DNA from 2 places in the Nocardioides daedukensis genome. Region 2 is predicted to be linked to the other one. Evidence: riboswitches for the same ligand, from Rfam matches in the RefSeq annotation. Region 2 holds a riboswitch; the other holds the start of a gene.
The links. Region 2 has a riboswitch for cyclic di-AMP ahead of BJ980_RS04795 (C40 family peptidase). Riboswitches for the same ligand answer to the same signal wherever they lie in the genome.

Region 1: linked by a shared signal. The riboswitch ahead of BJ980_RS06565 (C40 family peptidase) and the one ahead of BJ980_RS04795 (C40 family peptidase) in region 2 are both predicted to bind cyclic di-AMP.

The regions. Positions count from the first base shown of each region.
Region 1 covers NZ_JACCAA010000001.1:1,314,076-1,329,746, forward strand. Annotated here, with positions in the region: gene BJ980_RS06505 (SDR family oxidoreductase) at 1-390, opposite strand, end outside; gene BJ980_RS06510 (cytochrome P450) at 387-1,730, opposite strand; gene BJ980_RS06515 (TetR family transcriptional regulator) at 1,799-2,428, shown strand; gene hppD (4-hydroxyphenylpyruvate dioxygenase) at 2,436-3,659, opposite strand; gene BJ980_RS06525 (Lrp/AsnC family transcriptional regulator) at 3,741-4,214, shown strand; gene BJ980_RS06530 (IclR family transcriptional regulator) at 4,357-4,992, opposite strand; gene BJ980_RS06535 (DEAD/DEAH box helicase) at 5,047-6,855, opposite strand; gene BJ980_RS06540 (DUF3039 domain-containing protein) at 6,852-7,109, opposite strand; gene BJ980_RS06545 (YqgE/AlgH family protein) at 7,132-7,686, opposite strand; gene BJ980_RS06550 (hypothetical protein) at 7,798-8,331, opposite strand; gene BJ980_RS06555 (TetR/AcrR family transcriptional regulator) at 8,466-9,164, shown strand; gene BJ980_RS06560 (DUF3048 domain-containing protein) at 9,151-10,173, opposite strand; gene BJ980_RS06565 (C40 family peptidase) at 10,270-10,782, opposite strand; cyclic di-AMP (ydaO/yuaA leader) riboswitch at 10,788-10,960, opposite strand; gene BJ980_RS06570 (SDR family NAD(P)-dependent oxidoreductase) at 11,131-11,889, opposite strand; gene BJ980_RS06575 (HIT family protein) at 11,924-12,331, opposite strand; gene BJ980_RS06580 (hypothetical protein) at 12,328-12,585, opposite strand; gene BJ980_RS06585 (M15 family metallopeptidase) at 12,611-14,179, opposite strand; RNA gene ssrA (transfer-messenger RNA) at 14,311-14,681, opposite strand; gene BJ980_RS06595 (amidohydrolase family protein) at 14,761-15,627, opposite strand; gene smpB (SsrA-binding protein SmpB) at 15,624-15,671, opposite strand, start outside.
Region 2 covers NZ_JACCAA010000001.1:973,833-989,503, reverse strand. Annotated here, with positions in the region: gene trpD (anthranilate phosphoribosyltransferase) at 1-148, shown strand, start outside; gene BJ980_RS04825 (hypothetical protein) at 151-1,527, opposite strand; gene BJ980_RS04820 (Lrp/AsnC ligand binding domain-containing protein) at 1,670-1,948, opposite strand; gene BJ980_RS04815 (DEDD exonuclease domain-containing protein) at 1,979-3,775, opposite strand; gene BJ980_RS04810 (hypothetical protein) at 3,868-4,128, shown strand; gene BJ980_RS04805 (NYN domain-containing protein) at 4,134-5,432, shown strand; gene BJ980_RS04800 (hypothetical protein) at 5,473-5,679, shown strand; cyclic di-AMP (ydaO/yuaA leader) riboswitch at 5,817-5,982, shown strand; gene BJ980_RS04795 (C40 family peptidase) at 5,996-7,018, shown strand; gene BJ980_RS04790 (hypothetical protein) at 7,093-8,253, shown strand; gene BJ980_RS04785 (M48 family metallopeptidase) at 8,548-9,474, shown strand; gene BJ980_RS04780 (Flp family type IVb pilin) at 9,477-9,659, opposite strand; gene BJ980_RS04775 (Flp family type IVb pilin) at 9,687-9,896, opposite strand; gene BJ980_RS04770 (response regulator transcription factor) at 10,055-10,711, opposite strand; gene BJ980_RS04765 (sensor histidine kinase) at 10,716-12,302, opposite strand; gene BJ980_RS04760 (type II secretion system F family protein) at 12,299-13,225, opposite strand; gene BJ980_RS04755 (type II secretion system F family protein) at 13,227-15,149, opposite strand; gene BJ980_RS04750 (TadA family conjugal transfer-associated ATPase) at 15,149-15,671, opposite strand, start outside.

The DNA.
Region 1 (15,671 bases), 340 kb from region 2:
CATCCCCGGGGCCAGGGCCTTCGTGCCGTGGATGATTCCGTGCAGGTTCACGTCGACGATCGAGCGCGAGAGTTCCTCGGACTCCTTGAGCACCGAGCCGAGCGGCATGATGCCGGCATTGTTGACGAGCACGTCGATCGGCCCGGCAGCAGCGGTCTCCACGAGGAAGTTGTTCCAGGACTCGGCCGAGGTGACATCGAGGCCAGCGGCCACGATACCGTGGCCGATCTCGGCGGCCGTCTGCCGGACGAGGTCCTGATCACGGTCACCGATGATCACCTTCGCGCCCTGGCGCGCGAGGCGTTCGGCAGTCGCCCGGCCGATGCCGCGGGCACCGCCGGTGATCGCGACGGTCATGGTGGCGATGTCCCGCTGGGTCCTGATGCTCATGCTCGTGCTCCTGTCGGGGCGGCTCGTTCGAGTCGCGCCAGATTGATGGGTTGTCCGTCCTTGGGGAACGGGAGGGAGTGGTAGTTCATCGGGGCGACGTACCCCTTGTCGACGCTCCAGTCGAAGCGCCGCAGCAGCTGGTGGACGATCGTCTTGACCTCGAGCCCGGCGAAGTGCAGGCCGAGGCATTTGTGCACCCCGCCACCGAAGGGCTCCCATGCGTGCCGGTGGCGAAGGTCCTCACGGCGCGGATCCGCGAAGCGGGCGGGGTCAAAGCGCTCGGGCTCGTCCCAATATTCGGCCATGTGGTGCTGGTGGTGCACCATCACCGCGGTCAGCCTGCCAGCGGGGATCCGGTGGCCCATCACCTCCACCTCGGCGACGGTCTTGCGAGCCAGGACCGGAACCGGGGGCACCATCCGCAACGCCTCTCGCATCACCAGATCGAGGCTTTCGAGCCCCTGCAGCTCGTCGATGCTGGGGAACTCCGGCAACTCCATCGACTCCTGCCGGCAGCGTTCCTGCCACTGCGGGGACTGGCCGAGGTGCTGCAGGATCGTGGAGACGGTGATCGTGGTGGTGTCGTGCGCGGCCATCAACAGGAAGATCATGTGATTGATGACCTCCGCGTCGGTGAACCCGGTGCCGTCGTCGTCGACGAGGGTGCACAGTGCGGAGAAGAGGTCGTCGCCCGGCCGCGCGCGTCGCAACGGCAGGTGCTTGCCGAGGAACTCCTCGAGCACCGCTCGTCCTGCCGTGGCCCTGCCCCATCGCGTGCCCGGCAGCGGGGCACGCACGATGCCCATCGCGGCCTGCACACAGGCGATGAAGGCGTCGTTGACCTCCTGCATGCCTTTGTCGTCGGTCAGTTCGTGGCCACCCATGAAGATGTCGGTGGCGATGTCCAGGGTCAGCGACTTCAGCGCCGGGTAGGCCCGGAACCCCGTGCCCGGGCGCCATTCGGTCAAGCCGGTGGCCACTGCCGGGCCGAGCGCACCGAGGTAGCCCTCCAGGCGCTGGCGGGTGAACGCCTGCTGCAGCACTCGGCGGTGGCGGTGGTGCTCTCCGAAATCGAGCAGCATCAGGCCGCCGTGGAAGAAGGGGCCCACCAGTCGACCCCAGCCGGGCTCGCTGGCGAAGGCCTTCTCCGGGTTGCGCAGCGCTGCCGAGGTCGCGTCGGGGCCGAGGAGCACGGTCCAACGCTGGCCGATGAAGTCCATCTCCGAGACCGGACCGAAGCGTGCGTAGTGCTCACTCATCATCCGTTGCGGATCCTTGAGGTAGTCCCAGGTGCCACCCAGGTAGGGAATCCCACGACGGCGAGGGGTTGTTTCGACCATGACGCCTCCATCTGACAGAACGTCCTGTCAGTTTGGCCGTGACCGCCACCACTGTCAAGATGTTGTTCGTGGTCACATCGAGCGAGTCCCGGCGCAGTTATGGCGGCATGACCAGCGAGGAGCGCTCCTCGGCCCGCCGCGAACGCCTGGTCGCCGCCACCATCGAGGTGCTCGCGACCCGCGGCGAGACGGCGACGACGATGACGGCCATCTGCGCCGAGGCCTCGTTGACCGAGCGCTACTTCTATGAGAGCTTCCGCAACCGCGACGAAGCGCTGATGGCCGCCTTGGACCAGGTCTGCAACGAGATCGCAGCGGCCGCCCTGGCAGCGGTCGAGCAGACCGACGGCGACCCCGGCGTACGATCGCGCGCGGCGATCCGGGCCTTCGTCGACCTCGTCGTCGCCGACCCCGCACGCGGCCGGGTCGCGGTCATCGAGTCGACGAGCACGCCCGCGCTACGCGCACGGCGCCACGAGCTGGTGGACTGGTTCGCCGAACTGGTCGCCCAGGAAGCAGCCACGCTCTATGGCGAGGAGGCATGGCCGAGGGAGCGCGCCAAGCTGCACGGCATCGTCTTCGTCGCCGGCTTTGCCGAGCTGCTCGCGGGCTGGCTCGGCTCGGAGATCCGTCTCGACTCCGACCAGCTCGTGGACCTGGTCGGCGAGCTGATCGAGACGTTGAGCCGGCGCACCTGAGCCGGTCTCAGAGGTTTCCGCGGAGCTCCTGCTCGCGCTCGATCGCCTCGAAGAGGGCCTTGAAGTTGCCCTTGCCGAAGCCGAGCGAGCCGTGCCGCTCGATGAACTCGTAGAAGACCGTCGGCCGGTCCCCCATCGGCTTGGTGAAGATCTGTAGCAGGTAACCGTCCTCGTCACGGTCCACCAGGATCTTGCGCTTCTTCAGCTCCTCGATCGGCACCCGGACCTCGCCGATCCGCTCGCGCAGCTCGGGGTCGTCGTAGTAGGAGTCCGGGGTGTCGAGGAACTGGATGCCGCTGCTGCGCAGGATGTCGACGGTGCGCAGGATGTCGTTGGTGGCCAGCGCGATGTGCTGGCAGCCGGCGCCGTCGTAGAACTCGAGATATTCATCGATCTGCGACTTCTTCTGCGCGATCGCGGGCTCGTTGAGCGGGAACTTCACCCGGTGGTTGCCCGACGCCACGACCTTCGACATCAGCGCGGAGTAGTCGGTGGCGATGTCGTCGCCGATGAACTCGGCCATGTTCGTGAAGCCGAGCACCTTGTTGTAGAACTCGACCCACTCGTCCATTCGGCCCAGCTCGACGTTGCCGACACAGTGGTCGACCGCCTGGAAGAGTCGCTTGGGATGCCCCTCGCCTCGGGTCACCGTGGTGCGCGCCTCCACGAAGCCGGGCAGGTAGGGACCGTCGTACCTGCTGCGATCGACAAGGGTGTGCAGCGTCTCGCCATAGGTGGCGATGGAGGCGCGGCGTACGGTGCCGTGCTCGTCACTGATGTCGTGGGGCTCGTCGACGATCGTCGCGCCCATCGCGCGGGCGTGCTCGATGCACTTGTCCACGTCGGGCACCTCGAGCGCGAGATCCACCACGCCGTCGCCGTGCTTGCGGTGGTGATCGAGCACCGCGCTGTCCGGGCGGATCCCGCCGACGAAGACGAATCGCGCCGAGCCCGACCGCAGCACGTAGGCCTTGGAGTCCGCGTGGCCGTTCTCCGGGCCGCGGTAGGCCTCGAGCTCCATCCCCATCGCGAGTTGGTAGAAGTTGGCGGTCTGGGTGGCATTGCCGACCACGAAGCAGATCGCGTCCATGCCGATGACCGGGAACGGGTCGGTGCTGGCGTCGTACTCCACCAGGCCCACGAGCTGCTTGAGCTGGTCGAGCGAGAGCCCGGCCTGCTCTTCCTCGTGCGTCAGCGCGGTCAGGGTGGAGTGCGTCGAGGTCGTCGTCATGACCTCAGGGTGTCGAGGTTCTGGCAAGGTGTGCAACAGTACGTCGAAACATTGCGCAATCTGTCCAGCGAAGGAGTGCTCATGGACGCACTTGATGCCACATTGCTCGACTTGTTCGCCCAGAAGCCGCGGATCGGCGTGCTCGAGGCGTCGAGACGGCTGGGCGTGGCCCGTGGGACCGTGCAGGCCAGGCTCGACAAGCTCGAGGCCGGCGGCGTCGTCACGGGATGGGGGCCGGATCTGGACCCGGAGGCGTTGGGCTATCCGGTGACCGCGTTCCTGACCCTCGAGATCCGCCAGGACACCACCACCGGCGGTGGGCACGACACCGTCGCAGCCAAGCTGGAGACGATCCCCGAAGTGCTCGAGGCCTACACGATCACCGGAGCCGGTGACATGTGGGTGCGGGTGGTGGCACGGTCCAATGCCGACCTGCAGCGGGTCATCGACCGGGTGCTGGGTGACCCCGCGATCGTTCGCTCGACGACCGTGATCGGTCTGGCCCGACAGGTGCCCTACCGGGTGCTGCCGCTGACCCACGTCACCAAGGATTGACCGCTCGGTCCTCAACAACTGCAGGTTCGCGGCGCAACAACTGCAGGTTCGTCGCGCAAGAAGTGCAGGCTCGCGGCACAACAACTGCCAGTTCGTCGAGCAAGAACTGCCGGTTGGACGCGCAACAACTGCAGGTTCGGCGCTAGGCGAGGCGCTTGGCGACCTCGGTGGCCGCAGCCGCGACCATCGGGCCGACCTTCTCGACGTCCAGCTTGCCCAGGGTGACGATGCCGACCGAGGCCTCGAGGCCCTCGACCCCGCGTACCGGGGCGGCCAGGCCCCTCGCGCCGGCCTGGAGCTCGCCGGCGGTGACGGCGAAGTGGGCGGAGGCCGTGTCGCGCAGCATCAGGATCGCCTTGCCGGCGGCACCCTGGGCCAGCGGGTGCCGGGCACCCACCCGGTAGGAGACGTGGAAGTCGGTCCAGGAGGGCTCGACCACGGCCAGGGCCAGCGCCTCATCCCCGTCGGCAACGGTCAGGTGCGCGGTGCATCCGGCCGCCTCGGCGAGCGAGCGCAGGACCGGGACCGCCATCTCGCGCAGCACCGGCTGCACTGCGGAGGCAAGGTGCAGGACACCGAGGCCGACGTGCAGGCGGGCATGCGAGTCACGACGTACCAACGCGTGCTGCTCCAGGGTCGCGACCAGGCGATAGACGACCGTCCGGTTCACCGCGAGACGTGTCGCGAGCTCGGTGATCGTCAGGCCTGACTGGGCTTCGGCGAGCACGCGGAGCACCTGCAGGCCACGGTCGAGCGTCTGCGAGGTCTCCGTTGCCATGCGCCGAGCCTAGTGGGGCACGAGTGCCCGGAGCGCGCGAGACACAGCGGTGTCTCAGGAACTCTGCCGGATCGCCCAGTCCCGGACCAGGTCGATCCGCTTCTGCAACAACGCCGCCGTGGCGACGGCCGCGGCCGGCCCCCCGGTCTCCTTGCGCAGTGCCGCGTGGGTGACGCCGTGCGGCTGGCCGGTGCGGTGGAACCAGGCGGCAACGAGGCCGTTGAGCTCCCTGCGCAGCATCGCCAGCTGTTCGTGCGTGGAGACCTCGGCAACCGTGTCGCCCCGGGAGGTGGTCGCGGAGGCCTTCTGCTTGGCCGCCCGTTCGCTCTGCCGGGTGCGCAGCAGGTCGCGCACCTGGTCGGGCTCGAGCAGGCCTGGGATGCCGAGGAAGTCCATCTCCTCCTCCGAGCCCACGTGCACCTCGCCGGCGTGGCCGAACTCGCCACCGTCGTAGAGCACGCGGTCGAAGGTGGCCTGGGAGCCGAGCGCCTCCCACGGGCCCATCGCCTCGTCACCGGATGCGGACTCGGTGGCGTTGGCCTGGTTCATCAGGTCTTCCTCGGCCGAGTGCATGTCCGCGTCGTCCTTGATCACCTTGCCGAGGACGTGGTCGCGCTCGACCTCCATCTCCGAGGCATGCCCGAGCAGGTTGGGCACCGACGGGAGGAAGACCGAGGCGGTCTCCCCTCGCTTGCGGGCGCGCACGAAGCGACCGATCGCCTGGGCGAAGAACAACGGGGTCGAGGTGGTGGTGGCATAGACGCCCACTGCCAGGCGCGGTACGTCGACGCCCTCGGAGACCATCCGCACCGCGACCATCCAGCGGTCCGGGGAGTCGGTGAACTTGGCGATCTTCTTCGACGCCGCCTTCTCGTCGGAGAGCACCACCGTGGGCGCCTCGCCACTGATCGCCCTGAGCGTCTTGGCATATGCGCGTGCGGAGTCCTGGTCGGAGGCGATCACCAGCCCACCCGCGTCGGGGACGTGTCGGCGTACCTCGGAGAGCCGGCGGTCCGCGGCCTCCAGCACCGAGGGCATCCAGGAACCGTTCGGGTCGAGGGCTGTGCGCAGCGCCTGGGCGGTCTGGTCCTTGGTCAACGGCTCGCCGAGACGTGCCGCGATCTCGTCACCCGCGCGGGTCCGCCACTGCATCTCGCCGGAGTAGGCCATGAACAGCACCGGCCGGACGACGTGGTCGGCGAGCGCCTGGCCATAGCCATAGGTGTAGTCGGCGACCGAGACCTTCACCCCCGGACCCTGCGTCGGGTCGGGGACGTAGGTCACGAACGGAATCGGGTTGGCGTCCGAGCGGAACGGGGTCCCGGTCAGCGCCAGGCGCCGGTGGGCCGGCTCGAAGGCCTCGCGGACACCGTCGCCCCAGGACAGGGCGTCACCGGCGTGGTGCACCTCGTCGAGGATGACCAGGGTCTTGAACCGCTCGGTACGGATCCGGTGGGCCAGCGGGTTCACTGCCACGCCGGCATAGGTGAGCGCGACGCCGACGAAGTCCTTCGAGGTCTTGCCCTGGCCGGCGGAGTAGTTCGGGTCGATCGGGATCCCGGCCCGCGCTGCCGCTTCCGCCCACTGGGTCTTGAGGTGCTCGGTGGGCGCGACGATGGTGATCCGGTCGATCAGTCGACGACCCAGCAGCTCGGAGGCCACGGTGAGCGCGAAGGTGGTCTTGCCTGCCCCGGGCGTAGCGACGGCGAGGAAGTCCCGCGGGGAGGCGGTGAAATATTTCTCCAGGGCGGCCGTCTGCCAGGCACGCAGCGACTGGGCTGTTCCCCATGCTGCCCGCTCCGGATAGGCCGGAGTGAGTGGTGCTGTGGTCGGGACGACGGGCTGGTTGGGCCCTGGGGTCACTCGGAATCCCCGCCGTGCGGCAGGCTCTCCCAGATTTCCTTGCACTCGGGGCAGACCGGGAACTTCTCCGGGGCGCGACTGGGCACCCAGGTCTTGCCACACAGGGCGGTCACGGGCGTGCCCATGACCATCGCCTCCATGACCTTGTCCTTGGGCGCGTAGTGCGAGAACCGCTCGTGGTCGCCCTCGTCGGTCGGGACCGTCTGACGGTCCTCGAGAACGTCTGTCTGGCTGAATCCGATGGGGGTGCTCACGGGTTCGAGTGTATGCCAACCATCAATTCAGCATGGGGTCGACGGGACGTGTTGACGCCCACGCCAGGTCGCCGGGCTGGCGACGCAGCACGTCACGGCGCAGCGTGGTCGCGTCCTCGCGGAAGATGTCGCCGGCCTCGGCGGGCACGACGTACCAGCTGCCCTCCTCGATCTCGGCCTCGAGTTGCTCGGCACCCCAGCCGGCATAGCCGGCGAAGATCCGCATCGAGGAGATCCCGCCCTCGAGCAGCTCGGTCGGCGAGTCGAGGTCGACCAGGCCGATGTCGGCGAAGCAGCGCTGGAACCCGACCGGCTCGTCGCCGGGATCGCGGAGCCTGGCCACGGCCAGGGCGCCGTCGGTGGCGACCGGACCGCCCTTGTGCAGCACCTCGGGGGCGTCGACCAGGTCGCGCCAGGACTCGAGCACGTCGGCGACCAGGACCGGCGTGGGCTGGTTGAGCACGACGCCCAGTGCGCCGTTGTCGTCGGCATCGATGAGCAGGATGACGGCGTCGGCGAAGTTGGGGTCGAGCAGCTCGGGGCTGGACACCAACAGGGTTCCGGGTCGGGGCTCCATGCACCCAGCATGTCAGGAGACGACGAACCCGGCCCGACGCGGGGAGGAGGGAGGGAGGCGGAGGGAGGTCCGCGGTGCGTCGAGCCGGGTTCGTCAGTCAGGGAGCCGCACTCAGGCGGCGGCCATCGCCGCCCGGAGCCGGTCGAGCAGGCGAACGTTGTCGCGGGGGGCAGGAGGCTCGGGCAGGACGTGACCGGCACGGGCTGCAGCCTCGATCTCGGCGCCGATCCGGGCACCGTGCTCGTCGGCATCCATGGAGGAGACCCGACCGGCCACGACGGCCAGCGTCTGGCGTTGCTTTGCCACGGCGGTGCGCATCGCACGGGCCATCTGGTCGTCCACCGGGTGGGCGGCGTAGTGGTCGAGGACCTCGCGGACGCCGGGGATCTCGTCGGCGGCAGCGCGCCAGGCGTGGATCGCCGCGGTCTCCAGGTCGAGCGGCTGGTCGGCCAGCTCGCGCTCGATCTTGCCCTGGAGGCGGGTGTGCCAGCGCAGCTGCAGCGCACCGAGCAGGTCGAGCTCGTCGCGGAAGGTCTCGCGGACACCGCTCAGAGCCATCGGGAGCTGGCCGTCACGGCGCCGGGCGACTTCGTCGAGGACGCGTCGAAGAACGTCCCCGCGGGAGTGGAAGGCTTCCCACGTCATGGTCTGGCTCCTTCTCGTCAGTCGTTCCGTACCCTCGGTACGTACTAAGAGTATGTAGCGAACCGACGGTAGGCAAACCGCCCACGCCGTGACCTCAACCACAGGGAAATGAGAATCGGTTCTAGACTGAGGTAATGAGCAAGTCCGCGGCGAAGCGCCTGATTCCCCCTCTGCCGACCCTTCCGGACCTGCCCGGAGCCTCGCGACGGGCGCAATACTCCGCGTCCACCAAGCGGGCCCTCGTCGAGGCCGCCGCGGATCTGTTCACCGAGAACGGTTATGCCTCGACCTCGCTGGACGCCATCGTCTCCGCCGCCCAGGTCACCAAGGGCGCGCTCTATCACCACTACAGCGGCAAGCAGGCGCTCTTCGAGGCGGTCTTCGAGCAGGTCGAGGGATCGGCCGCCCAGGCCATCGCCCGCGCCGTCAAGGGCGTCCAGGACCCCTGGGAGAAGTCGCTCGAGGGCCTGCGCGCCTTCCTCGACGTGGTGCAGGACCCGACCTATCGACGCGTCGTGATCCAGGAGGGGCCCGCAGTCCTGGGCTATGAGCGGTTCCGCGAGCGCGAGGAGCGCTCGTCGTTCGCGATCGTCCTCGACATCGTCAACAACGTCCTCTCCGCCGGCCCGTGGGAGCTGGAGGAGCCGATGATCGAGGTCTTCAGCCGGATCTTCTTCGGCGCGCTGAGCAGCGCCGGGGACAGCGTGGCGATGTCAGAGAAGCCGGAGGAGACCGGCGCCCGCGTCGAGGCCGCGATCGCGTTCATGCTCCAGGGCATGCGCTCCCTGGTCGATCAGGGAGTGGAGCTGGAGGACCCCGTCACCGGAAGGTGACGCCGGCGTTCTGGTCGGTCGGGACGAGCTCGATCCAGGTCCGTCCGGCCGGCACCTTGAGCGCGCCGCCCTGGCTCGTCTTGAGTCGGAGCTGCCCGTCGAGGCCGCTCTTGTGCCAGGTCACCTGGATCGCCTTGCCCTTGTGGAACAGCACGCCTTGGCCGCTGCCCTCGAACTTGGTCTCCGGCACCGGGTTGCCTGCGGGGTCGCGATAGCCGGCGTCGCCGACCGTGGCCCTGATGACCAGAACGTTGTCGGCCTTGAACTCGTCGCCCTGCGCGGCGAAGGTGCCGTCGAGGCCGTAGCGGCCCGAGGCGTAGGTCCAGCGGGAGGTGTGGCCACCGGAGAACCGGGCCTCGATCGACTTGGCGGGCTTGCCGGTCGGCAGGTCTGTCGAGTCGCCCCACTCGAGGTAGTCATCGGGTCGCTCGCCGGAGCCCTTGGCGCCGCTCGCGAGCGAGGTGAGGTCGGCGAACACGTTGTAGGGAGCCCTGCGTCCACGGTTGCGGTAGACGCCCTTGGCGCCCTCCTCGTGCCAGGTCACCTTCGAGTCGCGCAGACGGCCGTAGGTCCGGGTTGCGGCACCACTGGTCACGAGCTCACCCGCAACCGGCTTCACGATGCCGATGTCGGAGGCGCGCATGGACCGGACCGGACCGACCTCCTTGGGCAGCTTGGAGTAGTAGAAGACGGCCAGTCGGGTGCTGCCGCCCTCGACCAGCTCCTCCACCACGAGATCGGCGGTCTTGAGCCCTACCTGCGGGCTGCTGCTCGGAGTGTTGTCGATCTTCACCACGTAGACCGGGTGCTCCTCGATCGCCGATCCGCCGTCCTTGACCGGGAGACCGGTCAGCGGCCAGACCGCGGCCAGCGCCGCCTGCGAGGCCAGGTCCTTGACGGCCGCCTTCTCCTCGGGCGCGGACGAGCCGTCCTCGTCTCCCCCACCGCACGCGGCGAGGAGGAGAGCTGCGGCTGCAGTCACGGCAACGGTCAGGCGGGCACGACGCACGAAGGAACTCCGATCAACAGGCATTGGACCGACCCATTGTGAAAGGCGCGCCTCCCGATTCACGGGAGGCGCGCCTTTGCGATGCTGTGTGCTGGGTCAGCTGGCCCGCAGGGTGCCGGGGAACCAGGAGCTGGTCCAGACCTTCTCGCGCTTGACGTCCTGGCCGCTGCGCGGGGAGTGCAGGACGACGACCTTGCCGTCGACCTTCCCGGTGTAGATGCCGACGTGGTAGACGTCGCCACCGTTGTGGAAGAAGACCAGGTCGCCCGGACGCATCCAGCGCTTGCTGATCTTGCGGGCGTACTTCGCCTGCTGGTCCGAAGTGCGCGGCACGTTGAAGCCGGCCTTCTTGAAGGAGTACTGCACGAGGCCGGAGCAGTCGAAAGAGCTCGGGCCGTTGCCGCCGGCGCGGTAGGGGTCGCCGACCTGCTTGCGGGCGATCCGGTAGCCGTCGGCGATCTTCCGCTTGACGACCTTCTTGGTGTACGCCGAGGCGGCGTCCGCCTCGGGCGGAGCAACGAACTGGGTCGTCACGACGAGGCCGGAGACGAGGAGGGGCAGTACGAGCAGGATGCGGGCGTGCTTGAGCATGCGAGAAATCGCAGGCATGGCGGTGTTCCTTTCCCACGCCTGTGAGGTGAGCTGTCGGGTTGGAGCTGGAAAGTGCTCTGCCACCAGATGGTGACTTCACCCCGAGCGCTGCGAGCTGGGCTCGCTTGCGCGTGGAACCTGTGGGTCCCCCACTCCTGCCCCTCGATCTGATTGAGGTCAATGGCGCATTGTCGGACGGGGCAGGACTCGGCGTTGTCCGAAATGCGTTGTTGAGTTGTGCGGCCCAGACCGTAGGCAGGTGTGCTGGCAGATTTCCAGTCGACGAACGCCAGAACCGGGCGTGATCGGCCCGATCACGCCCGGTTCCAGGCTCAGCCTGTGGCGAACGACACGCCACAGGTCAGGTCAGCCGAGCTTCGCCCCGCCGTCCACATAGAGCGTCTGGCCGGTGATGTAGGAGGCCTCGTCGGAGCACAGGAACGCCGCTGCGGCGGCGATGTCGGCCGGATATCCGACGCGGCGCACCGGGTTGGCCTCGGCGTTCAGGGCGCGGAACTCGTCGACGTCCATCTTCAGGCGAGCAGCCGTGGCGTCGGTCATCTCCGTGGCGATGAAGCCCGGTGCGATCGCGTTGGCGTTGATGCCGAACGGGCCGAGCTCGATGCCCAGGGTCCGGGTGAACCCCTGGACGCCCATCTTGGCGGCCGAGTAGTTCGCCTGGCCCCGGTTGCCCAGGGCGGAGACGCTGGAGAGGTTGAGGATCTTGCCGTACTTCTGCTCGACGAAGTGCTTCTGGGCGGCCTTGGTCATCAGGAATGCGCCCTTGAGGTGCACGCCCATGACCAGGTCCCAGTCGTCCTCGGTCATCTTGAAGAGCAGGTTGTCGCGGGTGATGCCGGCGTTGTTCACCAGGATGTGGATGCCGCCGAGCTCACTGACCACCCGCTCGATGGCGGCCTCGGCTGAGTCGGCGTTGCTCACGTCGGCGCCGATGCCGATGGCGCGGGACGCCCCGACCTTGCCGGCGGCCTCGGCCGCGGCGCTCTCGTCGAGGTCCACGATCGCGATCGCGGCGCCCTCTTCGGCGAAGCGCTGCGCGGTCCCGAATCCGATTCCGCGTGCGGCACCGGTGATGACGGCAACTCGCCCGTCGAAGCGACCCATCTGGTTCTCCTAGGTTCGAGGTTCAGTGACGGATTCAGCCTAGTGCCGCGCGCAGGCGGGCGGCGTACTCCCCCGGCTCTCCGTCGGCATATTTCGTGCGCGGCCAGAAGAACCCACGCAGGCCGTCGCCCTTCGTGCGGGGTACGACGTGCAGGTGCAGGTGCGGCACCGACTGCGAGACGGTGTTGTTGATCGCCACGAAGCTGCCCTGGGCGCCCAGTGCCTCGACGACCGCGGTGGCCAGGCGTTGCCCCGCGGCCAGGAACGGGTCGCGCAGCGTTGCGGGCAGGTCCGGCAGGGTGACCACGTGCTCGCGCGGCACCAGCAGCACGTGACCCTTGAACACCGGGCGCCGGTCGAGGAAGGCGATCAGGTCCTCGGTCTCGAGCACCACGTCTGCCTCGGCCTCACCGTTGGCGATGGCACAGAAGACGCAGGTCATGCGCGGGACCGTCGCCCGACACCGCCCTCGAGCAGGCCGAGCACGACCAGCGCGACCACGACCGCGGCGACGAAGCTGACCACGTTGAGGTCACCCCAGTCGTCGCCGCGCAGCGCATTCGTCGCCACCCCACCGACAAGGGCTCCGACCACGGCTGCGGGGACGGTGAGGTAGACCTGCGGGTCACGCAGACCCCCGGCCAGGGTGCGGGCAACGACGCCGAGGACGAGCCCGGCCACGAGGAAGGCAATCATGCGCGAAATCTAGCCTGCGTGTGCCTCATCGTGCGTCGAAGTGGTGCAGGTCGCCGGCGCCGTAGGTCCAACGCAGACCGTTGTAGTTCATCACGCGCACCACGATGTGGCTCGAGTTGCGCCACGCCACCTTGGAGTGGGAACGGTAGGGCCACCAGGAGTTGGGCGTGTAGCCGGTGGCCGAGCGGTAGGGGTTCTCCCACGGGTTCACGTCGATCGACCCGCCGTAGGAGTGCGGCGAACGCACCCCGGGCTTGTTCACCACCGTGCGGCAGTTGAAGCCAGAGGTGTTGTCGGCGGCCATCGACTTGTAGTCATCGGCACCGTTCAGCCGGGAGTTGTAGCCGAACCGGTCTACGCGATACATGCTGCGGATCGGCAGCCTGCGGGCATACATCGACGAGAACGCCTTGCCCACCTTGCGGGCCGCGTCCTCGTGGACCACGATCTCGCCGCGGCGGCGATAGCCGTCGAAGGCCCAGTAGTTGACCTGAACGAGCCGCAGCGACCACCGTCCGACCGGACACCCGCTGCGCCAGCTGATGCCGGTCATGTTGTTCCAGACCGAGCGCGGGATGGTGCGGATGACCAGGTCGGCACCGGTCTTGGTGGCCCGCGGCTGCGCAGGGAGCTTGGTCGGCTTCGGCGCCGAGGACGGCAGCTTCACCGGCGTCATCCGGGGGCGGTTGTCGATCCACCGCGACGCACTCGTGTCCGACTTGACCCAGCTGACCCCGACCCCGCGGGCCCGCCAGCTGCTGTCGATGCGGATCTTGGTGACCCACTGCGCAGCGCCCTTGGAGTTGGTGCGCACCGACTTCATCCGCTTCCAGGTCGAGCCAGAGCGGCGGTCGAACTGGACCAGCCCGTTGGTGACCGGGTCGCCGGCGGAGGTCCGCCAAGTGACCTTCAGCGTCGAGGAGTGCTCGTCATAGACATAGGTGGGCATCGAGAACGAGATCGAGCTCGCCCAGGCGGTGAGCTTCGCGGTGACCTCGTCCGAGGAGGAGGCCGTGTGGGTGTCGGTGCCGGCGAAGTTGGCCACGAAGGTGTTCACCGAGCTGGCGCGGTATTGGGTGGCGGTCGTGGTGGCCGTGCCATCGGCGGCGGTCGTGACCGCGGCGACAGGCGTGGTGCCGTCGCCGGCACGGCGTACGACGTCGATGGTCGCGCCGGGGACCGGGGAGCCGTTCGCGTCGGTCAGGGTGACCGTCAGTGTCGTCTCCTCCCAGGCTCGGGCCGCGGTGGCGGTCATGGCCAGGGTGGTCGAGAGCTGGTCCGCGCTCGGGGCGGTCGGGGACTTCTGCTCCGGGGTGGAGGGCTCGTCCTCGGACGGCGTCGGCTCGGGCGTGGGATCGGTGGAGGGGTCGGTGCTCTCGGAGGGCTCGGTGGTGTCGCTCGGCTCCGGCGTCTCGCTCGGCTCAGCGGTGTCGCTCGGATCGGTCGTATCCGACGGTTCAGCCTGGGTGGGGCTCGGCTCGTCGGCGTGGGCGCTGATCGGCGCGGCGAACAGGCCGAGCACGACGACGAGGGCCACCAGGATCGGTGGGAGGGCTGAGGGGACGGATGCGGGGCTGCGGGTTCCGAGACGCATGCGCTTCATTGTGCCTCACGACACACCCCTGCGTCAGATCAGTGAGGTGTGGGGCAGCACGAACAGCCGCTCCGGGTGACCGGGGCGGCTGTTCGTCTCAAGAGGGCTGTCCGCCGTGGCGGACCTGTGGTTGGTGGAGCTGGCGGGAATCGAACCCGCGTCCTCGAGCGTCGAACCAGGTCTTCTCCGGGTGCAGTCAGTGATGTCGCTTTTCTCGGCCCCGGCGCTCGCACAGACACGTCGCCGACAGGCTCAGCCAGGAAAAAGTCCCGATCAATCCTCCTGACAGGAATTGATCAGCAAGCCTTCTGAATGAGGCCAGGGTCCGGGACGAAGGCGGATGCCCGGTCTGACCCTTCGATCACTGCTCAGGCAGCGAGAGCGAAGTCGTTGCGCTTAGAGTCGGCAACTATAGTTTTCCAGCGATCGTTTACGAGATGACGCTGGCTTCTCGACCCGCTTCCCCTGGAACTAACGTCCCAAGTCGAAACCGATCAGCCCCTCTTGAATTGTCAACGTCTCAACCCTACGCCACGGCTCATTCATTCCCCAACGGGATTGTCCTGCGTCACGTATGACCGTCACTGGTCACTGCGACCGAAGAGCTCGGCGCCGTTGTGCCAGAGCACCCGGGCCAGCCACTCGTCGCCGAGACCGAGCTGTTCGATCGCCTCGATCTGGTGGGCGTAGTCATAGGGGATGTTCGGGAAGTCCGAACCCAGCAGCACCTTGTCGGCGAGGTCGACCAAGCGTGGTTCCAGCTCGACCGGGAACGGCCCGCCCATCTCGGCGAAGAAGTCGGTGAACGCCATCGTGGTGTCCAGGCGAACGTTGGGATAGCGCTCGGCCATCGCGATGAACTCGGCATACTCGGGAGCACCGAGGTGGGCCATCACCAGGGCCAGGCGCGGGTGCCGCTCGAGCAGGGTCTCCACGGGTCCCGGGCCGGTGAACTCGGTCGGCACCGGGCCCGAACCGGCGTGCAGCACGATCGGGGTCCCGGCCTCGGCCAGCACGCCCCAGGCGTCGTCGAGCAGTGGGTCGGTGACCCAGAACGCGCCCACCTGGACGTGCACCTTGAAGAGCTCGACGCCGGCCTCGATCCGACGGCGTACGTAGTCGGCGGCACCCGGCTCGGGGAAGAACGTGCCGCAGCGCAGGGCGGCGGGGAATCGCTGCGCGAAGCCCACCGACCACTCGTTGAGGAACTCGGCCATCCCCGGGCGGTGGGCATAGGTGAGCTGGGAGAAGTGGCGTACGCCGAACCCCGTCAGCGTCTCGACGAGCTCCTCGTCGGTGCCGCGATAGCGCAACGGCCAGGGCCGACCGATCAGCGGGCCCGCGGTCTCGAACACGGCACGCACCTTGGTGCCCATCGGCTCGGGATAGAAGTGAGTGTGCAGGTCGAAGAGGCCGGGGATGCCCAGCCGGTCGAGGGTGTCGATCACCGCATGCCCTTGAGCCTGCGCCCGACCTCGATCTCCTTCTCACG
Region 2 (15,671 bases):
GGGCGCGGCCCTGGCCGTGTTCGATGGCGACCTCGATGACCTGCCGGCCAGCTTGGCGTCCGGCATCGAGCGGGCCAGGACGGCGATCGACTCCGGTGCTGCGAAGGCGACCCTGGAGAAGTGGGTCGCGGCCTGCGCGGCTGGCTGAGGTCAGTCCGAAGGCCGCAACACGGTCACGCCGTCTTCGGAGCGGACCACTGACCAGTCGTCACGCTGCTCAAGCGCATAGGCGAGCGGTGAGTCCGTTCGGAGGATGGCCAGGTCCGGCTCGATGGATTCCACGGCGTCGTCCCACTCCGGGTTGACCCGCACCAGGTCGATGTTCCGGTCGAGCTCTTCTGTGGTGTAGATGTCGCCATACCCGCTGAGGACGAAGTCGAGGTCCGGGTGCTCCCACATCAGGTAGCCGCCCCATTCCCAGTCGTTCAGCACGACGGCGCCGTCGGGCAGCGAGGTGAGCTCATCTTCTGACCAACTCGGCAGGTCGGGACCGACCTTCAGCGTGTGTGGTGTGACCAGGGCGAGCACGACCAATGTCACTACCCAGCCAGCCCAGGCCCAGCGCTTGTCGGCCGTCCTGGCCGACTCCTGCGCCGGAACGATTCGCATGATCGACGCTGCGGCGATCGGAGCCACCAAGGCGGCGGCCACGGGGACTGTCCGCATGGAGTAGAGGCACCAGGCGCCGGCAAGGAGCAGCAGCAACCCGTGCAGCCAACTCGTTTCGCCATGCCTGAACCAGATCAGCAGGACCAGGGCCAACAGTGCGGACAGGACGAGCGGTTGCAGGTCCGTGAAGTGCGTCGGTCCCCACTCGGCGAAGTATTCGCTGCGAGAACCGATCGTCGCGATCTCCCTCAACAACCCGGGACCGACCGGCGTCAGTAGTACGGACCCGGCGGAAGCGATCGGGACCACCAGCGCTCGAAGCTGTCCGGGCTCGCGGCGATCGAGGGCGATCCCGAGTGCAGCGACCACCCCGATGACCACTCCCACGGTCCACATTCCGTGCAGGCTCGACCACGCCCAGGTCAGCGGAATCAGCCACCAGCGGAGTCGGCCATCACGGGAGGTGGCCAGCCAGGCCGAGACCGTGACAGTGATCAGGATGTAGCTGAACACCTGGGGCCTGGCGGAGAGCCCCTGCGATGCTGCGATGAACGCGACGGCGGTGACGCACGTGGCGACCAGAGGTGTGGCCCAGCGCCGGCAGGCCAGGTAGAGGACCAACACGAAGGTGCACATTCCGAGACCGGAGAGCCACGCAACGGCCGCAGTGCCACCCCAGCTCTCCAACCAGGCCATAGTCATCTGTGCTGCCCACTGGGTGGGGACCCAGTCCCGGGTCCCGAACTCGGTCACGCTTCCCGGATCTCGGATGCTCCAACCCGCCTGGAACTCGGCACCGAAGCGCAGGTGGAAGAAGGTGTCGTCGTTGGTCAGCCGCAGTGCCGCAGAGCGGCCCGCAGCACCGAACAGGACCAGCAACGCGCACACCGGGAGCACGTTGCGGATGAGACGGGTCACCAAGTCAGGTCTCGGGCTTCCCGCTACGTCCTCCGGCACCCCGAAACGATCTCACGGTCGAGGTGTCCCTGGTTGTTAATCGACCTCAGAGGTCGAACGTGAAGCTTCCGGCGGTCCGTGGCCGCCGGCCAGTCGGTGAGCGTCAGTCCAGGCCGAGCGAGAACGCCGACTCCAGGTCGTGCTGGGAGTAGGCACGGAACGCGATGTGGGTCTCGGTGGAGACGACTCCGGGGACCTTGTTGAGCCGGTCCGCGACGACCGAGGCGATCGCGTCGTGGTCCTTGACCCGGATCATCGCGATCAGGTCGATCTGGCCGGTCACCGAGTAGACCTCGCTGACGCCCTCCAGGGCCGCGATTTCCTCGGCGACCTCGGGGATGCGGGCGACGTCGGCGTTCACGAAGACGATGGCTGTGATCACGGACACCACGGTAGCGGGTCGCGTGGCGGGTCAGCGGGCAGGCTGATGTACGGGGGAGATGCCCCGACGGTCGTCAAAGGGGGCCAGCTCCTTGCGGGACTCGTTGACGGCGTCGTGAATGGCCAGGTGACGACGGGCTCCACCGACCGGGCAGGTCCACTCGCCGTCGACGTCGACGAGCCGGATGCCATCGCTCTCGAGCCAGTTCAGCAGCTTCTCGCTCTCCTCTGCCGTGGCAGCGGGGATGGGTCCCGGTCCGGTGGCGACCGACTCCGAGGAGAGACGCAGTTGATCGACGAACGCGTGGGCGTCCATGCCGGGCGGGATCACGCCAGCGCCTGCCAGCCGCCCGTGACGGATCACGTGCACCGTCCATCGACCGTCGTCCTCGCGCCGCGCGGCCACGAGCTCTGCGCATCGGGAGAGGGCGGAGAGGCGCTGGGTCCGCGCGGCAGCTCGCAGGAACGTGGCCAGGCGGTCGCGGTGGATGCCGGCCTCTTCGAACCGTTCGTCCTTGGCCAGGCGTTCCATTCGTTCGGTGATCACGTCGACGACGTCGTCGGGGCTGCGCAGCAGCGTGTCTCGCAGTTGCCGCACCACCACGGCATAGGTGTCGGAGTCCACGCTGCCGTCGCAGGGGGCCAGGCATCGTCCCATCTCGGCGACCACGCAGGCAGAACGTGAGGGTTCTCGGGGCAGCCTGTCGGTGCACTGGCGGATCGGAAATGTCTCGTGCAGCGCCGCGAGGCACCGCTCGGCCGCGTTCTTCGACGCGAACGGACCCAGGTAGTCGGCGTCGTCATCGAGCACCTTGCGCACGAGCGACAGTCTCGGCCAGGGCTCCCGGGTCAGTTTGATGAAACGCACCTTCTCCGGAAACCGAGAGCGGCGGTTGTACCGAGGTTTGTGTTCGGCGATCAGCCGCAATTCCCGGACCTGGGCCTCAAGCGTGGTGGCGCACTCGATGCCGGTGACCACCTCGGCCAGACGCACCATCTCGCCCATCCGGGACCGCGTCTCCGATGCCGTGAAGTAGGAGCGGACCCGGGTGCGGAGGTCTCGCGACGTTCCGATGTAGAGGACGCGATCCTGTCGGTCCTTGAAGAGGTAGACACCCGGCGCGTGGGGGAGCCGCTCGGCCAGGTGGCGCTTCTTGCGCTGCGCGGTGGTGACCTTGGAGGAGAAGGTCTGCAACTCCTCGATCGTGTGGACACCGAGATTGCCCAGTCGTTCCATCAGTCCGTGCAGGACGTGGACGGTGGCCTGGGCATCGGCCAGGGCCCGGTGGTTCGGCGTCGTCGGACTGTTGAACAGAGCGGCCAGGGAGGACAGCTTGCAGTTGGGGGCATCGTCCCGCGTGATCACACGACGGGCGAGCTTGGCCGTGTCCAGCACCTCGAACGGCGGCCACGGACGCTCTTGCTGGGCGGCGAAGTGTCTGAGGAAACCGACGTCGAAGGGGGCATTGTGGGCGACCAGGACGCACCCCTCGGCGAACTCCAGGAACGCCGGCAGTGCCGAGTCGATCGAGGGAGCCTCGGCGACCATCGAGTTGGTGATGCCGGTAAGCACGGCGATGAATGCCGGGATCTGGTCGTGGGGATTGACCAAGGTCTGAAACTCGCCCAGCACCTCGCCGCCTCGAACTTTCACGGCACCGATCTCGGTGATCATCGACCCGCCCGCTGCCGACCCGCCGGTGGTCTCGAGGTCGACGACGCAAAAGGTGATGTCGCGCAGCGGCCGCCCGAGCTCGTCGAAACTGCGTTGCGCCTCCCACTGGGGAGGCCCACTCTGGATCGATCTGGGTTGGACCGCGCTGCTCATGTTCCAGACGCTAGACGTGGGCACCGACAAACCGGTTCAGCCGCGCCCCATAGGCTGGGGATGATCCATTCATCAACCTCGAAGGAGTCCCCGTGACCGCTCAGATCCCGAACACCACCAACCGTTGGCGGTGCGGTGGATGCGGAAACCTGACGCGCTTCGATGTCACGCGGACCCGCAAGACCGATGAGTACTGGCACTTCGACCTCTCCGGTGAGCCGGTCATCGAGTCCACCGACGTCAAGGCCGAGAGCGTCGAGACGGTCACCTGCCGCTGGTGTGGACGCGACGACGCGATCGAGCTGATCGACCGCAACGACGCAGCGGTGGCCGAGGACCCGGCCAAGGACTGAGCGAGATGACCGACGGCGTGCCGACTCCCGGGCCGATGCCCGAGGCAGTGCGGTCGCGCCTACTCAACCTGGCCTCACAGGCGTTGCCACAGATCGCCGATCTGCCGGCATCGGTGCGCAAGGTGGCGACGTTCGCGCCGGCACGCCGCGCCAAGCTTGGTGGCTCTCTGATCGCCTCCGCGCTCGAGACCGACGACGAGTTCCGCGTCCATGTGGCCAAGCAGGTCGGTCTCGAGATGCCGGCGCTGACCGAGGCGGTCGGCTCCGGCGTCGTGCCCCAGGCCGCCGATCCCGTGGACCTGGCCGTGCTGCTCTGGCTGAACCGTCCCGAGGGGTGGGTTGCCGAGTATGACGCCGTGGTGGCGCGTCTCGAGACCGTGGTCGGGCCGGTGGAGAACGAGAAGGTAGCGCGACTCGAGACCCGCCTTGCCCAGGCGGACCGGACGGCACGCGAGGCGAAGGCAGCGCACAAGGCGGCGGTCGAGGAGCTGAAGGCCGAGAACGCGGCGCTGCGCCGTAAGTTGGGGGAGGCGCGTGCATCGGTCCGGTCGGCCTCGACCGAGGCTGAGCAGACGGTGACTGACGCGGCAGCCCACCGGGCAAAGGCCGAGGCGGCCCGAACCACGGCAGAGGCCGAGGCTCGACGCCTGCGGACCCAGCTCGAGGAGGCGCAGTCCGCGCTGGCTGCTGTACGCCGTGAGACACGGAGCGATCGCGACGAGGCGACCCTGCGAGCTCGGCTCCTGCTGGACACGCTGCTCGACGCGGGCCAGGGCCTGCGCCGAGAACTGGCGCTCCCGACGCTCAGCGGCGCCCCCAGTGATCGGGTGGAGGCGGACATCGCCCGAGCCGGCACCCGCGACCCCTCGGGAACAAACGCGATGGGGCCGGCCAGTCCGGCCCTCCTGGAGCAGATGCTGTCGATGCCACGCGCTCGGCTGATCATCGACGGTTACAACGTGAGCAAGACCGCGTGGCCCGACTCCACCCTGGAGGCGCAGCGGATCAGGCTGCTCAACGGGCTCGGTCCGCTCGTGGCCCGTACCGGCGCAGAGACGACTGTGGTCTTCGACGCCGCCTCGCAGACGACTCGCGGGATCGCCAACGCTCCCCGGGGGGTGAAGGTCCTGTTCAGTCCCGAGGGCGTGATCGCCGATGACGTGATCCGAGATCTGGTCGACGCCGAGCCCCAGGGGCGGGTCGTGGTGGTGGTGAGCACCGACCAGGAGATCGTCAGCGACGTACGTCGTGCCGGCGCGCGGGCAATGTGGTCAGCGGCCCTGATCGGCCTGCTCGCCCGGTGATCGGAGGGCATTGTCAGTCCCTTCTGTCACAGTCCGTGCCATGACCCTGCGAATTGACTGTGACACCTGTGAAGTGCGCGGCCTGGCCTGCCACGACTGCGTCGTGACCGTCCTGCTGGGGCCGCCGCCCGAGCTCGCGTTCGATGATGACGAGTGCCGTGCGCTGGACGTGCTCGCCGAGTCCGGCCTGGTCCCACCCCTGCGGATGGTGACTCCGCTCGCCGGCCCGGAGGTCGAGTCCGCCTGATGTGACCTACGCCACGTGAACTTTCTCGACGTTGTCCACGACATGGGCCGCAAGGGTTTGCCGGTGGGTGCCGCCGCGACTAACCTGAGCCCTTGGTGCCCGTACCAGTTGGTCATACCGGACCGGCTCGGGCGCCGCGCCGAGTTTGCAGCCGTGGGCGGGGAAGTCTTTCGGTTGCGAAGCCGGGGAACCACACACCCCTGGGGTGAATCGCGTGCGAGGCGGAAATCCCGTGGAGCGCGTGTAGGGCTACTTTGGGCCCGAACCCGACAGCTCACCTGGTAGGCGTTGGACAAAGAGGGAGTACGTCCGCTCAATGCACCACGGACGGAAGCGCGCCGTTGCGGCGCTGGCCAGCACCACGGCCATCATTGCCATCAGCCTGATGCCCGCCGCTCCCAGCAGCGCGGATCCGGACGTTGAAACCGTCCGCAAGAACGTCGACAAGCTCTACCATCAGGCCGAGGTCGCCTCTGAGCGTCACAACGACGCCAAGCTGAAGCTCGATGACCTGAAGGCCGACCTCGACGCCCTGAAGGCGGACGAGAAGGCGCAGCAGAAGAAGGTGGAAGGTCTCACCGGAGCCGTTTCCGACTCCATCGCCGCTCAATATGAGGGCCAGAGCATCTCCACCACCGGCAAGCTGGTCCTCTCCCAGGATCCCGACGCGTTCCTCGAGGACCTGACGACGCTGTCGGCCTACAACGACGTGCAGTCGCAGAAGCTCGACAGCTACACCCGCGAGGTGCGGGCGCTGGAGATCCGTCGCGAGGCCACGCAGGAGCGTGCCGAGGAACTCGCCTCGACCAAGAAGGCTCTTGCCAAGGAGAAGGCCTCCGCCGACTCCAAGCTCGAGAAGGCCGAGCAGCTCCTGTCCAAGCTGACCGCCGCTGAGCGGGCTGAGGTCGCGGCAAGCGAGAACGAGGGCACCAGCAGCAACACCTCCACGTCGCGCACCAGCGCGCGCGTTCCCGCCACCGTGAAGGCCTCTGGTCGCGCGTCGGATGCGATCAACTACGCCATCGCACAGGTCGGCAAGGGCTATGTCCACGGCGGCACCGGCCCCAGCTCGTTCGACTGCTCCGGCCTGACCATGATGGCTTGGGCCCAGGCAGGCGTGAGCCTCCCGCACTCCTCGCAGGCACAGATGGGCTCCGGCACCCCGGTCTCCATCAGCCAGCTCCAGCCCGGAGACCTGGTCTTCTACTACAGCCCGGTCAGCCACGTCGGGATCTACATCGGAAACGGTCAGATCGTGCACGCGGCCAACCCGCGCACCGGCGTTGCCTACGCTCCGGTGTCCTCGATGCCGATCAGCGGCGCCGTCCGACCCGGCTGATCAAGCTGAACACAATCGCAAAGAAGACCGGCCGTCCACTCTGGTGGGCGGTCGGTCTTCTGCTTGCCGCCGTCGTGGCGGTCACGCTGGTCGTGGTGCTGTCCGGTGACGAGTCCGGCAAGGCTCCCGTTCTGCATTCGCCCAGCGCGCGCCAGGACCTGGCAGCAGCCGCGCTGTCCGATCTCGTCGAGGCGGTCGAGAGCGACGATCGAGACGCGCTGGAGGGGGTCAGCAGTCCTGACGTTGCCAGTCGCCTGGCGGACAACGCCGCTGATCTCGAGGTCACGGACTTCACGTTGCGCTATGTCGACGAGGACCGAGGGCTGTCCGCGTCGCTTCCCGAGGGACGGTGGGCCGCCGCCGTCGATGCGACGTGGCGCTTCGACGGCTTCGACCCGGCTCCGGCCCACGCCGAGATCACCGTCGTCTTCGACGCCGACGACGAGACCGCCCGGGTGGTCGCCTTCGGCGGGGGAGAACGGCGTACGCCGCTCTGGCTGCTCACTGACCTCGCGGTCGAGCGAACCGAGGACGCCTTGGTGCTGGTGGCTGCCGATTCCGTGGGCCGATATGCGAGCGAGGCACGAGAAGCCGTGGCCGTCTCTGGGCGGATGCTCCCCGAGGCCGAGCAGAAGCTCGTGGTGGAGGTCCCCGACTCGGCCGCGCGACTCGACGCGATGCTGGACGCGTCGCCGGGTGACTACGCCAACATCGCCGCGGTCACCACCACCGTTGACGGCTCGCTGTCGCCGAGCGCCCCGGTGCACGTCTTCGTGAACCCCCAGATGTGGGCGGGGCTCAAGCCGCAGGGAGCGCAGGTGGTGATGAGCCACGAGGCTGCCCACGTGGCGACGGGGGCAGCCGTGACCTCGGGGGTCCCGCTCTGGTTGCTCGAGGGCTTTGCCGATTATGTGGCGTTGCGGGACGTGGACGTCCCGGTCGCCACGTCGGCAGGACAGATCATCAAGAAGGTGCGCGCCGATGGTGCGCCCAAGGCCCTGCCCGGGAGGAACGAGTTCGACACGCGGACCACACACCTCGGAGCTGCGTACGAGTCCGCCTGGTTGGTGTGTCGGGTGCTCGCGAAGACCGGGTCGGAGGACGCCCTCGTTGCCCTCTATGACGATGTCTCGGCCGGCACGTCGCTCGCGGACGCGCTGAAGGATCACTTCGAACTGAGCGAGCGCGAGCTCGTCGATCTGTGGCGCACCGAGCTGGAGGACTTGGCGAGATGACGTTGCACCGCAAGGTCTGCTTGGCCATGGTGCTGTGCGGAGCCGTCGGGTTCGGCGCGCTCGCTCTGGCCCTCGTGCCGTGGAACCCAGCCTCCGGCGGATGGCCGGAGCCCGCCAGGGCGAGTGATGTCTTCACCGCGGAGCAGGTCAGCAGGGGAGAGGCCTACGCGAGATGGACCCGGATCCTGAGCTGGTCGGCCCTGCTGGTCTCGGTGGTGATCTCCTGCTGGCTCGGGTTCACCTCGCGCGGCGCCCGGCTTCTCGGGGGGGCGCACGTCGAAGTGGCCGCTCCAGGTGATCGGCCTCAGCGCGGTCATCCTGCTGATCGGTCAGGTCGCGACGTTGCCCTTCTCGTTGGCACTTCGTCAGCGGCGGGTGGACTACGGGCTGACCGAGCAGACCCTGGCCGACTGGAGTATCGATCTGGCCAAGAACTATCTACTGGGGCTCGCGGTCACCTCGATCGCGCTGCTGGTCCTGGTCGGATGTGCGCGACGCTGGCGAACCTGGTGGCCGGCGATCGCAGGCGGAGCCTGCGCCGGCCTCGTGCTCGCTGGGTCCTATGTCTATCCGGTGCTGGTCGAGCCGCTCTTCAATGACTTCTCATCGATGCCGGACGGTGACACTCGTTCGCAGATCCTGGCACTGGCCGACGATCAGGGCGTGGCGGTCGACGACGTGCTGATTGCCGACGCATCACGGCGTACGACGACGCTGAACGCCTATGTCTCCGGCTTCGGGGACACGCGCAGGGTCGTGGTCTATGACAACCTCATCGAGTCGCAGCCCGAGGACCAGGTCCTCTCGGTGGTCGCCCACGAGCTGGCGCACGCCAAGCACGACGACGTCCTGGTCGGCACCGGGCTCGGTGCATTCGCAACGTTGATCGGTGTCGGCCTGCTCGGGCTGATCGCCTCGAGTGCTCGGGTGCGGCGCAGGTCCGGGGTCGGGGGCCTGGATGATCCTAGGTCAGTCGCCCTGGTGCTCGGGCTGATGACGGTGGCCACCTTGTTGGCCAGCCCCGTGCAGAACACGATCAGTCGTCACGTCGAGCTCAGGGCCGACCTGGATGCGCTCCGGGTGTCGTCACCGGAGGCGATGGTGGACCTGCAACGAGACCTCTGCCTGCGAGCCGTCTGTGATCCGACGCCGCCGGCATGGTCGCAGTTCTGGTTCGGGAGCCATCCGACCGTGTTGGAGCGCGTCACGATCGCCGGCTAGTTTCACCAGTCCGGAAGCGTGAACAGTCCGGCCACAGCGCCGCCGAAGAGTTGCAGAGCGCCAAAGATCACAGCTGCCACCAGGGCCAGAAGAAGGGCGTATTCAACGGCGGTGGCGCCGGATTCGTCGTTCACGAGTTCGCCTTGCTCTAAATGCCGACTGCGGCCACGGATGATGAATTCCATGGCCGCAGTCCTGACTTGCGAAGATGCTCAGCTGCCGGTCGTGGTGGTCGTGCCGCCGGGCAGCTTGTCCGTGATGGAGGTGAACGCCGAGCTGATCTCCGTACCGAGCGTGACGACCACGCCGATGATCACGGCTGCGATGAGCGCGACCAGCAGCCCGTATTCGACGGCGGTAGCACCCTCTTCGTCGCGCTCGGCAGTCATGAAGGCCATGAACTTGCAGTAGAACTCGATCATTTCAATCCCCTTGTTTGAGCGAACCCACATGTTCGGTGATAGTCCCCGAGCCCCCCTCGACTCGAATACCAGCATCCTCGCTCAGGAGCGGTGCAGGTCACATCGGGATATCAGCCGCAAGGGCATAGTCAATTCGGACTACTGGGCCGGTGGCCCGATCAGGGGGTGACCGAGGAGAGCAGGTTCATCCGCATCGCGGTGACCAGTGCCTGGGCGCGGTTGGTCGCGCCGAGCTTCTGGTAGATCTTCGCGATGTGCGTCTTGGCCGTGGACTCGCTCATGTAGAGCTGGCGGGCGATCGCGCCGGTGCCCAGTCCCTCCGCCAGGAGCGAGAGCACTTCCTGCTCGCGCTCGGAGAGGCGGGGGCGGTCGTCGCGGGAGCGGCGCATCATCGCCCCGGCCAGGTTCGAACACAGGAACGTGCGCGGTGAGACGGCCGCGTGCCGGGCGGCGCTGAGGACCTCCTTGCTGGGCGCGTCCTTGCCGACGAACGCAGAGGCACCGGCCTCCATGGCCCCGAAGATCTGATCGTCACCCGAGTGCATGGTCAGCACCACCAGGCCCATCGCAGGGTCGTTCTTGCGGATGGAACGAACGATGTCCAGACCATTGCCGTCGGGGAGCTGGAGATCGGTCACCACGACGACCGGTTTCGTCTCGCGGATCACCGACAGAGCTTGCGCCACACCGCCGGCCTGTCCCACGACGGTCATCCCGGGGTCGCGCTCGAAGGCCCGCGCCAGACCGGTACGGATCAGTTCATGGTCGTCGACCAGGACAACGGGGACGGGCGGGAGGGTCGGTGTGTCGGCCATGGGCTCATCCTGTCTGGTTCCCCGGCACTTGCCCAGCATTTCGGGTGGCACCGAGCGCAACAACGAGTTCGACGCCGGCATGCTCCGTGGAGTTGTGCAGGTCCAGCCGGGCCCCGATCCGTCGGGCTCGCTCCTTCATGATGCGCAGACCGTGGGAGTCGTCCCGGCCCACCTGCAGTCCTCGGCCGTTGTCCTGGACCCTGATCTCCGCGTGCGGTGGGTGGACCGTGCAGCTGACCACGATCTTGGAGGCGCGGGCATGCTTGACCGCGTTGTTCATCGCCTCCTGGGCGATCCGGAGCAGCTCCTGCTCCACCCCGCCACGCAGGCGGGACTCACCTTCATCGAGCTCGACCACGACCGGGATACCGGACCGGCTCTGGATGTGACCGGCGAGTGCCTCGATGGACTGCCCGAGCGTGTTGCCGGCGTTCGCGTCGTTGCGCAGACTGAAGATGGAGCGACGCAGCTCGGCGACCACCTTGGAGAGCTCGCTGCGAAGCTCCTCGACCTGCTCGGCCTGTTCGGTCGTCGTCGAGGTCTCCTCGAGTCCATCGATGAGATAACCCAGCGCGGCCAGGTCCTGGGCCACTCCGTCGTGGAGGTCCCTGGCCAGCCGGTGCCGTTCCTCGGTGGTCGCTTCGTCGCGCACGGTCGTGAAGAGCAGCGCGGTGTCGAGTTGCACGGCTTCCGGGGTGAAGCTCCGGGTCAAGGCTTTGGCCTTGGCGAGCAGCGCCGACGACTCGCCCCGAGTCTGCGGCTCGATGACGCCGGCGACGACGGCCACCACGCCGGCCTCGGTCAGCAACGGGAACGCGAGCTGGTCCTCGACGATGAGGGGCTCCGCTGCAGCGAAGACCTGCTCGATGAGAGCATCTCGCAGCTGGATGCCGGCCGTCGCCACGTCGCCCTCGACCAGCGGAGTGGGGCCGAAGATCGACGGGGTGTAGACCACGGCCGCGGTGAGAGGCAGCTCTGCGCGGGTCAGCCCCAGGACGTTTCGACTGATCCCGACCGGGTCGAGTCCGTCGACGAGCTCGCCCGACAGGTTGATGAGTTGGGCGATCAGGGCACGGGCGTCGCGATAGGAGCCGGCAGTGCTGGGTGTTTCGGCGCGCAGGTTGTGCACGATGGCGCCGATCGCACCGAAGCCCAGACCAACCATCAGCCAGGTGAAGACCGTCCAGACCAGGTCCGCAGTGCGCTCGATCGCGTTGTTCGGGACGATGGTCACGGTGAGAACCACGAGCTCGGCGACGGCCACCTCCAGCATTCCGCGACTGCCCCGGACGAGTCCGCCGATGAAGAGCGGGAGACCGATGGCCGGGAGCAGCACGCGCGAGTCGGCGAGAGTCCAGGCGGCGAGGAACGTGACCAGACCGGCCTCGAGGACGAGGGCCGGAAGCACCGGGATCCGGTGCAACCCCTCGACGAAGATCGCGATCATCCAGACGGCCGCAACCAGAATCACGTTGAGGATCGGTCCGTAGTCACCGGTGAAGGCGACGGGCGCAGCCAGGACGATCAGTGCGAAGACTCGTGCCCCCGCCGTGACGGAGGCATAGCGGGATCGTTCGTCGACCTCGGTCATGTGTCGGAGAAGGCCTCGATCATGCTCAAGATCCCCGGTCCCATGACGACGATCATCAGGCACGGCAGGATGAAGAGGATCACCGGGATCATGATCTTGACCGGCACCTGGGCCGCCTTCTCCTCCGCCCGCTGCCGCCGCCGGGTCCGCATCTCCTTGGACTGGACTCGAAGGACCTGGGCGATCGGGATGCCGACCGCGTCGGCCTGGACCATCGCACCGACGAAGGACCTCAGGTCCTGCACCGTGGTCCGCTCGCCGAGGCCGCGCAGGGCCTCACTGCGGCTGCGACCGATCTGCATCTCCTGCAGCACGCGGGTCAACTCGCCGGCCAGAGGACCGCCGGTGTTGCGGGCAACTTGCTGCAGAGCTGCGTCGAACCCGAGCCCGGCCTCGACCGAGATGGTGAGCAGATCGAGTGCATCGGGCAGGTCCTTGAGGATCTGCTCGTTCCGCTTCGAAGCGGTGTTGTAGAGATAGATGTTCGGCGCGAAGAAGCCCAGCACCACGAAGGCGAGCACCAGCAAGGCGGTGATCGGCCATGCCGGGGTGAGGATCAGTACGAAGTAGGCCGCCGCGGCGAGCCCACCCAAGGTGCCCAGGATCTTCGCCGAGGAGACCCGGTCGACGGTCCAGCCCCTCGGGTTGCCCGCCCGATCCAGTTGCCCTCGGATGCGCTCGGCCTGGTCAGCGCCGGTGATCCGCCGCCCGAGTTTTTGGGTGCGTGCCAGCAGAGGGTCGAGGACCCGTTCGGAGAACGACTTGTCGCTCTCCTTGGTGAGCGCCTCCGGACTGGAGGTCATTGCCTCGAGCACCTCGAGCGAGCGGGCGACTCCCTGCCGTTCGGGGCTGAGGCCGCCCACGGCAGCGAAGACGATGAAGAGGGCGGCAAAGATCAGGACTGTGCCGAGCACGAGAACCATGTCAGACCTCCACCTTCACGAGCCGGCTGATCACGAAGGCGCCGAAGGCCAACAGGACGACCGCGCCACCGAGCATGACAAGACCCATCGCCTCGGTCCAGAGCCGGGAGACGTATTCACGCCGCACCAGGAGCATGTAGACGAACATCGCCACCGGCAGCCCACCGAGGATCCACCCCGACAAGCGGCCTTCGGCCGAGAGGGTCTGCACCTGGCGACGCAGGTAGTCCCGCTCCCGCAACGTTGCGGCAACCGTCGACAACAGCTCGGTCAGGTTGCCTCCGACCTGGCGCTGGATCCGGATGGCCATCACCACCCAGGCGAAGTCCTTGCTCTCGGTGCGCACGGCGACATCCTCGAGTGCGTCCACCAGCGGGACGCCGAGCCTGCTCTGGACGAGCGCCTGCTTGAACTCGCCGGCGATCGGCTCGCGACCCTCCTGGACCACGGTGTCGATCGACTGCTGCAAGGACATGCCGGCCGAGAGTGAACCCGAGATCAGGGTGAGTGTGTCCGCGAGCTGTCCGTTGAACGCGCTGATCCGCTTCTTGCGCATCCGACCCAACCACAGCCACGGGATCACCGCACCGGCGAACAGGAAGAGGAGAATGAACACGACGTCGCCCTGGCCGAGCAGCGCGCCGACCAGGCCCGCTCCGATCGTGATGCCGCCGTGGATCAGGATCCACTCGGCGGGCTTCAGGGCAGAGCCGGCGGCAACCAGCCGGGCACTGATGCTGGCCTCGACACCCTTGTTGCGGTTCAGCATCTGGGCGGCAGCGGACTTGGCGTTGTCGAGGGTCAGCACCGGATCCCCGCCACCGGAGGTGGCTGCGGCGGCCCCGGGACCGGCGCCATAGGCGGCGATCCGTTCCTGGACCGAGGGGCCGGCCTTGGGCTTGCCGAGCGACCACATCAGTGAGCCGAGCACGACCAGGAGGCCCAGCCCGATGGCGCCGAGACCGGCGTACATCAGCGTCTCGCTCACCTCGAAGTTGGAACTCGAGTCGGAGTCGGCGGAAGCGACCGGGGCCGCCGGGGCAGCGACCGCCTTGTCGCGGATCTTGACGTACGTGTTCGTGGTCTGGGATCCCGCGGTGACCTCGATGGTTGCCTCGGTGGCCCGCACGGAGTCCGGGATCGGTGCGGTGACCAGCAGCTGCCGCGAGAGGGACGCTGCCTCGGCGTCGAAGGCCGCGGTCAGCGACTCCGGATCGGCGGTGATGACAGTGCCACCCCCGGCCTCGGCCAGATCGCGCAGAGGGGCGAGATCGGCCTCGTCGAGCTCCAAGGCCACGACGTCGACGCGGACACCGGCGCGCTTGACGGCCTTGATCGCGGCGGCTGACTTGGTCTGGCTGTTGTCCTTGCCGTCGGAGAGCAACACGATGTTGCGCGCACCCGAGCTGCCGGCAAGCTTCGCCGAGGCGATCAGGGCGCTGTGCAGATGGGTGTCCTGGCCGAGCTCGAGCCCGTCGACCACTCTCTGGGCTGCCTTGCGGTCCGTGCTCGGCGCGAGTGCGGTGGTGATCGTGCCGTTGAAGGTGACGATGCCCACCCGTACGTCGGTCGGCACGGACTTCAAGAACGTCGACGCGGCCCGCTGCGCAGCCTCGATCCGGCCGTCGGCCATGCTGATGCTGGTGTCGATCGCGAGGATCGTGGTGCGCCGGATGTCGGTGCTGTCACCTGCCGACTCGACCGTCGCCTCGGTGGCCTCACCGTCGATCGTCACGCTCACGTCGGCGGGGCTCTCGGTCTGCTCCGGTACGGAGACCAGCACCTGCACGGACTCGCCCTCCGGCTGGACGTGCATGATCGTGAGGTCCTCCTCCGCCGCAGTGGCGGGGGAGGAGACGATCAGCACGCTCGCGAGGGCGACGGCTGCCAGCCCGCCCGCACGATGCAGGAAGCGCAGCTGCATCACAGGCCGTCCAGGGCGAACAGGACCGGGTCGACGGTGACGTTGGCGTGGGCCATCTTCTCGAGGAACTTCGGCCGCAGGCCGGTCGAGCGCAGGTGTCCGCGTGACTTGCCGTGCTCGTCGAAGCCGGCCGAGTGGTCATAGACGAAGATGTCCTGCAGGGTGATCACGTCGCCCTCCATCCGCTCCACCTCGGTGATGTGGGTGATGTGGCGCGATCCGTCCTTGAACCGGGACTGGTGCACGATCAGGTCGACAGCCGAGGCAACCTGCTCACGGATCGCCTTGATCGGCAGGTCCATCCCGGCCATCAGCACCATCGTCTCGATGCGCGACAGGGTGTCGCGGGGACCGTTGGAGTGCACGGTGCAGATCGATCCGTCGTGGCCGGTGTTCATCGCCTGGAGCATGTCGAGTGCGGACGCGTCACGAACCTCGCCGACGATGATGCGGTCGGGACGCATCCGCAGGCTGTTCTTGACCAGCTCGCGGATGTCGACCGCACCCTTGCCCTCGATGTTG